3 regions of the Novosphingobium resinovorum genome follow, and region 3 is predicted to be linked to each of the others. Evidence: riboswitches for the same ligand, from Rfam matches in the RefSeq annotation. Region 3 holds a riboswitch; each other region holds the start of a gene.
What was found. Region 3 has a riboswitch for cobalamin ahead of BES08_RS17755 (ferredoxin-like domain-containing protein). Riboswitches for the same ligand answer to the same signal wherever they lie in the genome.

Region 1 (3,273 bases), on a different replicon from region 3:
TAGGCTGCCGATACCTTGGGTGAGACGATCGAATCGTGTCCGCTGCCGGTTCCCAGTTCGGTCGCCATGGCGTCGCGCGCGCGGACGGCGTAGTGGTAATAGTCGCCTCGCAGGCCTCCGGTTAGCCTGAGGCCGGGCACCGGCTTCCAGGTCGCTTCGCCATAGAGCGCGCCGGACAGTTCCTCGACGTGATATCGACCCAACGAGGACAAAAAGGCGCGGGTTTCGGTACGATTCACCCCGACGTTGCCGATGTGATCGTAGCGGTTTTCAGTGCCAATGCTCAGTTGCAGCGTCGAGCCCAAAGCCCATTGCTTGCGCGCGGTGACACCCACGACCCAGCGCTTGTCGAACTGGTCGATCTGCGCGCTGGTGCTGTCCGGATCGGCATAAGTTGGGTTCGAATACATGTTCCAGTCGTAGTACTGGGCATAGACATTAGCGCTCCAGTTCGGCTGTCGCACCGCGACGTTGCCGACGAAGCGCGTTGTGCGGCCACGCGCCGAAGGATCGGGGGAGCAGAATTCGTCAGGGCACAGCGCACTGCCGATGATCCGCTCGGGGATCTGCTCGGTCGGCCGCCAAGTGGCGTGGTAGGCGTGGAGCGATGCTTCGACGGTGCCTTCGCCAGCGGACGCGATGTACTTCGCAAAGCCGGAGTAATGCCGCAGATGCTCGGCCTCCTGCCAGGGACCATCATAGCGCTTGGCCTGCCCCACCAGCGTGAGACTGCCACCCGCCACATCCTTGATGTTGCCACCGGCGGCCAGCCGCCCCGACTTGTACGATCCACCCTCTACCGAGATCCACGGGCGGTCGAACCCATCGATGGTCGTCATGTAGGCCGCGCCGGCCAGTGCAAAGTCGCCGCCATCTGCGCGGTACGGCCCCTTGCGGAAGTCTTCGCGGGCGACGATCTCGGGGATCAGGCCGTTGAGATCGAGATAGCCTTGGCCATGCCCGTGGCTGCGCAGGTTCATCTGCACGCCATCTATATAAGTCGTGAAGTCGGTGCCGTGATCGAGGTTGAAGCCGCGCAGGAAGTACTGGTTGGCCTTGCCGCTGCCCGAATGCTGCGCCGCTACCATGCCGGGCACCGCCTCAAGCAGTTCGGCGACCCGCAGAAGCGGACGGACCAGCAGGTCGGAACCGCCGACGCTGCCCTCGCTGGCGGCATGGGCGGTGCCGATCTTGGCCTCGCCGCGTCCGAACACCACGATTTCGCCGGAACCGCCATCCGCGCCGCCGGCGGATGCCTCTTCGGCGCAGGCGGGCATCGTCGCCAGCGCCATTGCGGTGCCTGCCACGATGCGCACCAGCGCAGCGCTTTTCATCAAATTCATCATCATTCCCCCCGACGCCTGCGACTGGGTGGGAGGCTTGCCGCCATCAAGACGGTCGACGCGCGCCGGCGGTCGGACGCCGCGGGCGACCGTCTGCGCGAACCGATGCGGCCTCCACCGCTGGTTCGTCGCTCGAACGGAATGATTCCGGGCCTTGGCCACCCCCTGGACCACGGCATGAGCGACCAGACGCAGGCAGGTCTCCTGGCTCACGGGTCAATGCGACGATGCAAGGCCTTCCCAGGCCTCGCATGTTGCAGCGTCCGGCCCAGTGACTGGCGGCAGGAACCTTTGCCCCACCGCACATATGCATCGCGCTCACCGCTTACAGTTGCAGGGACAGCCTCGGATTCGAAGGGCATGCCTTCTCACCGTGTTCCCTTTTAAGCCTCTTTCGAGGCACCAGCGCGATCTTGTCTGCACCAATGAAGGGCAGATATGGCGCGCTATCTCAAACGGTTTCACGGCACAAGCCTGTCTGTATGGCGTCCAGGTACGGCCTGTATCCTGAACTCCCGACTAGCGATGCCAGGGCTAACGGGCCGCTCCGGGGAGCAAAATTTGCTTCCGAGCGCGTGGCAAGGGTCGGCGGCGGCCGGATCGATTGTCGAATTGCGTGAAATTTCGGTCATCGCTGTGCTAAAGTCGCCTCCGTGCCATGCATCGCAGCCGATCGCAGAACTCTGGTCGCCAAGACGTCGTTGCGCTGCTATCGCCTTTCATCCTGCACCCTGAAACGGGTTCTGCGGCCTTGCGTGCTACGTTCACTCGCGAGGATAGGTTTCTCGGACTTAGCTTAAGGTACTTAAAAGATGACATTCGACAGGGGAAATCGCGGCCAAGGTCGCGACCGGTTCGGCGGCGGCGATGATCGTTGGAGCGGCGGCAACGATCGCTTTGGCGGTGGTGACCGCTTCGGTGGCGGCCAGCGTGGCGGCTTCGGCGGATCGCGAGGCGGCGGTTTTGGCGGTGGCGGTGGCGGTTCGCGCGGCGGCCCGGGCCAGGTTGTCGGTCAGGGCCGTGGGACGGTCAAGTTCTTCAACCCCGACAAGGGTTTCGGCTTCATCCAGCTTGAAGGCGGCGGCGACGATGCATTCGTGCACATCAGCGCCGTGCAGTCCGCCGGCCTCGAAACGCTGGCGGAAGGTCAGCAGCTGGAATTCCAGCTGGTCGAGCGAGGCGGCAAGATTTCCGCTTCCGAACTGACCATCGTGGGCGAGGTCATCGTTGCCGAACGTCGCGAGCGAAGTGCCGCACCTGTTCAGAATCAGTCCACTGGCGAGAAGGCCACCGGCACCGTCAAGTTCTTCAATAGCATGAAGGGCTTCGGCTTCATCGTCCGCGATGACGGTCAGCCTGATGCGTTCGTGCATATCAGCGCCGTCGAGCGCTCCGGTCTGCATGGCCTTTCGGAAGGCGATCAACTCGAATTCGAAATCGAGATCGATCGCCGGGGCAAGGCGTCGGCCGTGAATCTGGTCCAGCGCTGACTGATCTGGCCATGGCTGCCGCAGGAGGTCATGGCCTCATCTCGGGCTTTCCTCGATCGCATCGCGATCGGCGACGGACATCGAGCGGCTTATGTCGAAGGCCTTGATCAAAGCTGCCTTCGACAGGCCGACTGCGGGACGAGGGACGTGTTTCCTTGATTCGAACGTGCAGCATGCGGGCGGACCAGCTTCCTCCTGGAACCGATGTCCGGCCGCATTGCTTGAACCTTAGACCTGAAGTGGTTCATCCCTGCCTGTAGGCCGCCCTTCACCGGCATCATCAGGCTGATGATCTGAGAACCTAGCCTTGTCCTGGCGTCACCATCGTCATGAAAAGGCCAATAACGACAACGGATTGCATGACTAACGACGATCGCAGCGGCGACAACGACTCTCCTCTTCTCGACCTGGACAAGGGTTCGGTCCAGCGGTTCATCGCG
Region 2 (3,273 bases), 1.6 Mb from region 3:
GTGTTGTACTCGCCGCCCAGGCTCAGGCGGTGGTCCATGCCAAGCAGCGTATGATCGAACACCGCGTTGAAGCGGTCGCCCCACTGTTTCGTCTTGTAGACAATCTCCAGATAGCTCGAGCGGCGGATCTGGTCGCCGGACCAGGCATAGCCCTCGGCATTGCGCCAGTGCTTGAAGCCGGTGAGGTAGTAGGCGACGTTGGTGATCGTCACCCCCTCGGCCGGTGTCCATTCGGCCTTGGCCTGGGTCCAGGCATCGTCGAAACGCAGCGAGCGGTCGGCGATGTTGTAGTTCTTCTTGCGGATTTCGCGCACCAGTTTGCCGTCTCGCAGCGGAGTGCCGTACCAGATCGTCGGGTCGAGGTCGGCGCGGTCGTGCGTCAGCGTCAGCACGAGGTCGTCGCGCGCCTGCCAGCGCAGCGCCGCCGAAAGCGCAAGACTGCGCGATTGCCCGCGCTCCATCCACCCGTCCGAACGGTTGTAGCTGAGATCGACGCGGTACGAGAGCCTGTCTCCGATCGGCCCGCCGATCCCGCCCGCCGCCGCATAAGTATCGAATGAACCGCCGCTGAGACGGACCTCGCCTTCGAACTGCTCGGTATTGGGCTTCTTGCGCACGACGTTGATCGCGCCGCCGATGCCGCCCTCTCCATAGAGGACCGAGGCCGCACCGCGCAGGACCTCGATCCGCTCGGCCATCCACGGGTCGGCGGGGAAGGTCTGCGTGGTCGTCGTGTAGACGCGCATCCCGTCGTAGAGCTGCATCACCGAGGTGTAGCCGGTGAACCCGCGCGAACTCAGCGAGTAACCGAAGGCCGAGCTGTTGTTGATGAGCCCCGGCGCGCGCGCGGCTGCGGCAACCACGGTGCGGTCGCCCAGGCTGCGGATCATCTCCCTGGTGATGACGTCGACGCTGGCCGGCGTCTGCATCGGCGTGAGGCCGAGGCGGCTGGAGGCGTCGGCCTGCTGGCCGAGTTGCAGGACACCCGCCTTGCGCGCGGTGACGACGATATTGCCCGCATCCGTGTTATTGGCATTCTCCGGCGCCGTCTCGGCGGCTTCCTGCGCCTGCGCCGAAGTCGCGGACATGCCAAGCATGCAGAATGACGCGCCCGAAGCGATCAGGCCGGAAAGAAGCGATCTCGTATTCATGTTGTAACCCCCGTTGCGTTTCCCAGTCGAACGGACAGGTTCCCGCGAGAGGGGTGTCCCCCCGCACGGGTGCAGCGGCGGAATCCGGGCGCGAACGAGCGACCGGCGAAACCCACCGTTGCGGCCTGGCCGCAAGTTCGTCGCTCAGACGGAGTACACCGTGCCGCGGCCATCCCCTGGACCAAGGCAAGAGCGACCGGACGCTGGCAGGTCTCCTGGCTTACGGGTCGTCACGCGATGCACGGCCTTCCCAGGCCTCGCAGGAGTTAGCGTCCGGCCCAGTGGCTGCGGCAGGGCACATTGGCCTGCCGCGATATGCATCGCGCTCACCGCTTACAGTTGCAGGGACAGCCTCGGCTTCGAGGGGTAGCCCCTCTCACCGCGTTCCCTTTTAAGCCCCTTTCGGAAGGCACCAACGCGATCGTGTCCCCCTTTTCGGAGGGACGGGCGGGGGATTATTCGCTGCGCGCACGATTTGCAAGCCGTTCGCGTGGGGCCTTCCGAAAGCCCGTCCTGCGAGTTTTCGGTTGCAACCTTGCTTTTCATTTTGGGCAACCCGTGCAATTTGCGGTGCCGATGACTGATCCACGACTCACCCTGATGGAAGCCATAGCCACGCGAAAGTTCGTGACGGCGCGTTACAACGGCAACACGATCACGCTTGCCCCGCACATGCTGTTCGAAAGGCACGGCGATCTTGTCGTCAGTGCCATGAACCCCGCGAAGGCACGCCGCAGCGACGAGGAGCCGGGTCTCGGCCAGTTCAAGCTGGCGGGCCTCTCGTCGATGGAACTGCTGAACGAGCACTTCGAGCCTCTGCCCTCCTACGACGGTACGCCCCCGCGCAGCGACGATTCCCTGATCCTTTCGGTCTGATCGCCCGATATCGCCAAGGTGATCGGCGGGTAGCTTCTAAAGTGTGCCCCATGTCTTCATGATCCCCTCCGAACGCCGCGCGATGACGCGGCACGGGATGAGGGAGAAGACATGCAGGCGCAGGACATCGTCGCAGCGGCAAGCGAACGGACCGGATTGAGCGACTTCGGCGATCCCGCGATCCTCGAAGGGCTTGGCGTGTTGCTGAAGTCCTACGAGGACGAAGCCAGATTCACCGAAGCGGGCATGGCGCGATCGGTCGATGCACTGGTGGCCGCGATGGCGAACCGGATGCGCGTGGAGGACTGGCTGGCGCGCCACCCCGAACTTCTGGAGCGCCCGGTCGAGAAGCCGCTGTTTGTCTTCGGCCTTCCGCGTACCGGCACCACGCTGGCGATCAACCTGCTGGAAGCCGACCCGGCGCGCCGCGCGTTCCTGCGCTGGGAAGCGTTCGATTCGGTGCCGCCGCCGCTGGTGCAGGAACTTCACGCCGGTCCCCGTCACGATGCCTGCCAGACGCGAACGCTGCAGGGGCTGAAGTACGCGCCGCAGATCGCCGCGATCCATTACGAGGAGGCCGACAGCCCGACCGAGTGCCAGTTCGCCATGGCGCCGTCGTTCTGCGCGCAGCTCTACGATTCCCAGGCGGACATTCCGGGCTACCACCGCTGGTTCCTGGACGAGGCCGACTACGCGCCCGCCTTCCGCTACGAAAAGCGGCTGCTGCAGCTGCTTCAGGCCAATGCCCCGGGGCGCTGGACGCTCAAGAACCCCTGGCACCCGTTGTTCCTCGATGCCCTGACGGCCGAGTTTCCTGACGCGCAACTGGTCATGACGCACCGCGATCCGGTCGAAGTGCTGGGCTCGGCCTGCAGCCTCGTCAAGGAAGTGCGGCGGATGTACAGCGATCAGGTCGATCTTCGGGCCATCGGAGAGAATCTGTTGGAGACGTTCGACCTGATGATCGCGCGGTCGAACGCCTTTCGTGCGAAGCACGGGCACGATGCGATCTTCGACGTGCAGTATCGCGATCTGGTGCGCGACCCGCTCGCCACGGCGCAGGGCATCTACGAAAGGTTCGACGAGCCTTTCACGCCGCAAGCCCGCGCAGCCATGGAAGCCTACCTGGCTGCAAACCCCAAGGGCAAGCACGGCAAGCACGAATATGACCTGGCCGAATTCGGCCTCAGCCGCGAAGGCGTCCGCGAGCACTTTCGCGACTATATCGAGCAGTACGAGATCGCGG
Region 3 (3,273 bases):
CCACTACAATGCGGTGGGGACGGACCAGTTCACCATCCGCGCGGCGCAGCCGGTTGCGGCAGGTCACCATAGCCTGACTGCGGCTTTCCAAGCGGACAAGCAGGAGCTGGGCTCGGGCGGCACGCTGACGATCAGCATCGATGGTAAGCCGGTCGGCAGCGGGCGGATCGGGCGTACGATCCGGGGGCTGGATGTCTCATACCGAGGGGTTCGACGTCGGCATGGACACCATCACCCCGGTAAACTGCGACTACACGATCGCGAGCAGCCGGTTCTCGGGGACGCTTCGCAAACTCGAGTTCAAGCTGAAGTAACTTTTATATGTGGGGCGATACCGCATTCGAAGCGCCGTTCCGCACTTTGGGCAAGATCGATCAGGGGCCGTACTTCGCGGTCAAGATGGAAGCTGGCGGGCTGGGCACTGCAGGCGGTCGCAAGACCAACGCCGAAGCTCAGGTTATCGGCTGGAGCGGCAACCCGATCCCCGGTCTTTACGCTACGGGCAACGCGATGGCGGCGGTGCTGGGCGACGTCTACGGCGGAGCGGGCGGCACATTAGGGTCAAGCATGACCTTCGGTTACATCGCTGGACGTCATTTGGGAGAGCATATTTCCAATCACTGAGATATCCAGCGCCGATAAGGGGAAGCAGATTGCTGATGCACTTTGCTGCCCGCGACTTGGCCCCATCTACGGCGAGCCATGGGCACCATGATAAGAAACCGGACTTTCCGAACCTAGTAGCGAAAAATTGGCCGCTGAGCGGCCGGAATGGGTCGGTTCATACGTAGCGATGAAAAGCTATTGCACCTTGTGCATGCGCTGGATCACTGTAAGGGCGGCTTTGCAATTGGTTTCCAACTGTAAAACATGATCGCGCCGGTGCCCCTGACGGGGCTCAATCGGGAATGCGGTGCGGGGGCTTGCCCCCAAATCCGCGGCTGTCCCTGCAACTGTAAGCGGGTAGCGCGATGCACTGGCCCTTTCGAAAGGGCAGCCACTGGGCTGCAAAGTCCGGGAAGGCGTGCATCAAGCCGTGACCCGCGAGCCAGGAGACCTGCCGGCGCACTGGTCGCTCTTGCCTTGGTCCAGGGGATGGTCACGGCACGGTTGTTCTTCCGTCTGGGCGACGAAGCTGTGCGGCTGGGGCTGCACGTGCGCGTGTCGCCGGGTGCCTGTTGCGCCCGCCCGTCGGCCCGCGTCGGTCGGCTGTCGTCGGCAAGCCCTATCCTCGTTTCGGTCCGGTGCACGGGGTGGGATGGCTGTGAGGGCGCAGGGAGAGGGAGTGATAAGGGGTTGGTGCCCCGATGCCTGGCATCCGATGGCGGCGGGCGATGGGCTGCTGATGCGGGTCAAGCCGCACCTTGGCCGGATGAGCGCTACGCAAGCGGTGGCCTTGTGCGAGGCGGCGCTGACGCATGGCAGCGGCCTGATAGACCTGACACGACGCGCCAACCTGCAGATCCGCGGTGTGAGCGAGGCGCAGTGGCCCGCTCTGCTGGAGTGCCTGTGTACATTGAGCCTTGTCGATCGCGATGGTGAGCGGGAGGGCCGCCGGAACATCCTCGTCGCTCCGGAATGGCAGGCGGGCGACGACACCGTGCGAATTGCGAATGAACTGCGTGACCGGCTGACGGAGTTCCCACAGTTGCCCGGCAAAGTCGGTTTCGTCATCGACGCCGGAGAAGTTTCGGCGGTGGCCTGCGAAGCGGGCGATTTTCGTGTAGAGCGCGGCTGCGATGGCACCTTGGTACTGCGTGCTGATGGACGTGCCGAAGGTGTGCGCCTCACTATTGGGAGAGAGGTCGATGCCCTGCTGGCGCTCGCCCGATGGTTCGTCGACAGCGGAGGCGTTCAGGCCAAGCGGATGGTCCGGCACGGCGCTCCTTTGCCTGTTTGGGCCATGGGCGATACGCGGCCAGCCTCTTCTCCCGCGTCGCTTGCACCGGGTGAGGGCCGCGGACACGTTGCTTATGGCCTGCCATTCGGTCGCATTGAAGCCCGGACTTTGCTGGCCCTGATGCAGCGCTTAGGCGTTACCGGGCTGCGCCTGACGCCTTGGCGAGTGCTCCTTGTCGAAGGTGCATCCTTGCTCGACGTTCCCGGCCTTTTGACTGACCCTGCCGACCCGTTGCTGCGCGTCGATGCCTGCCCCGGAGCGCCCACATGCCCACAAGCCAGCGTGGAGACGCGCGATCTGGCGCGCCAGCTCGCGCCGGTCGTGCGGGGGCGTCTGCATGTCTCCGGCTGCGCGAAGGGCTGCGCCAGTCCGCTGCCTGCCGATGTGACGGTGACGGGCCGCAGCGGGCGCTACGATCTTGCTTTCGGTGCCCGTGCCGATGCCGAACCGCTGTACCGAGGGCTGGACAGCGCCGAAATTCTCGCCCGCCTTGGAGCTTCCTGATGCCGCATGTCTACGAGAAGGACGGCGCCGCGATCTATCGCCAGTCCTTCGCCATCATCCGTGCCGAGGCCGATCTCGCGCGCTTCGATGCCGAGGAAGAGCCTGTCGCGGTACGGATGATTCATGCGGCAGGCATGGTGGGGCTCGAGGCGTATATCCGTTTTTCGGACGGTTTCGCCTTGGCTGCGCGCAAGGCGCTGGTCGCAGGCGCGCCGATCTTGTGCGATGCGCGCATGGTGTCCGAAGGCGTGACCAGAGCGCGTCTGCCTGCCGACAACCGGGTGATCTGCACACTGGCGAACCCCGAAGTGCCGGAAATGGCGCGCGTCATGGGCAATACGCGCTCTGCCGCCGCGCTGGAATTGTGGCGGCCGCATCTGGCAGGCGCAGTGGTGGCCATCGGCAATGCGCCTACGGCATTGTTTCACTTGCTCAACATGCTGCAGGACCCAGCTTGCCCACGCCCGGCGGCGATCATCGGCTGTCCGGTGGGCTTTGTGGGGGCTGCCGAATCCAAGGACGCCTTGTGGGCGGAGGCACCTGTTCCCTGCTGCATCGTCGCAGGTCGCCTTGGTGGCAGCGCTATCACCGTCGCCGCAGTCAACGCCCTTGCGAGCCGCGCCGAATGAGCGGGTCAGAGAAGTACGGGACGGTTCACGGCGTCGGCCTTGGTCCCGGCGCGGAAGACCTCATGAGCGTGCGCGCGGATCGATTGGTGCGCGGCACCCGGCAGATCGCCTATTTCCGCAAGAAGGGCCGCTCCGGCCACGCTCGCCGCATTGCGCAGGGTCTGCTGCGCGCCGACGCGGTCGAGATCGCCATGGAATACCCGGTCACCACCGAGATCCCACTGGCCGATCCGCGCTACA

Region 1: it holds a riboswitch for cobalamin, as region 3 does, so the genes downstream of both, BES08_RS16700 (TonB-dependent receptor) here and BES08_RS17755 (ferredoxin-like domain-containing protein) in region 3, are expected to answer to the same signal.
Region 2: it holds a riboswitch for cobalamin, as region 3 does, so the genes downstream of both, BES08_RS24490 (TonB-dependent receptor) here and BES08_RS17755 (ferredoxin-like domain-containing protein) in region 3, are expected to answer to the same signal.

The regions. Positions count from the first base shown of each region.
Region 1 covers NZ_CP017075.1:3,578,961-3,582,233, forward strand. The annotation lists gene BES08_RS16700 (TonB-dependent receptor) at 1-1,349, opposite strand, end outside; cobalamin riboswitch at 1,521-1,765, opposite strand; gene BES08_RS34595 (cold-shock protein) at 2,156-2,833, shown strand; gene rpoD (RNA polymerase sigma factor RpoD) at 3,193-3,273, shown strand, end outside.
Region 2 covers NZ_CP017076.1:1,633,484-1,636,756, forward strand. The annotation lists gene BES08_RS24490 (TonB-dependent receptor) at 1-1,151, opposite strand, end outside; cobalamin riboswitch at 1,340-1,581, opposite strand; gene BES08_RS24495 (hypothetical protein) at 1,728-2,027, shown strand; gene BES08_RS24500 (sulfotransferase family protein) at 2,139-3,273, shown strand, end outside.
Region 3 covers NZ_CP017076.1:1,963-5,235, forward strand. The annotation lists gene BES08_RS31905 (FAD-binding protein) at 400-624, shown strand; cobalamin riboswitch at 864-1,079, shown strand; gene BES08_RS17755 (ferredoxin-like domain-containing protein) at 1,346-2,404, shown strand; gene BES08_RS17760 (precorrin-8X methylmutase) at 2,404-3,033, shown strand; gene cobI (precorrin-2 C(20)-methyltransferase) at 3,030-3,273, shown strand, end outside.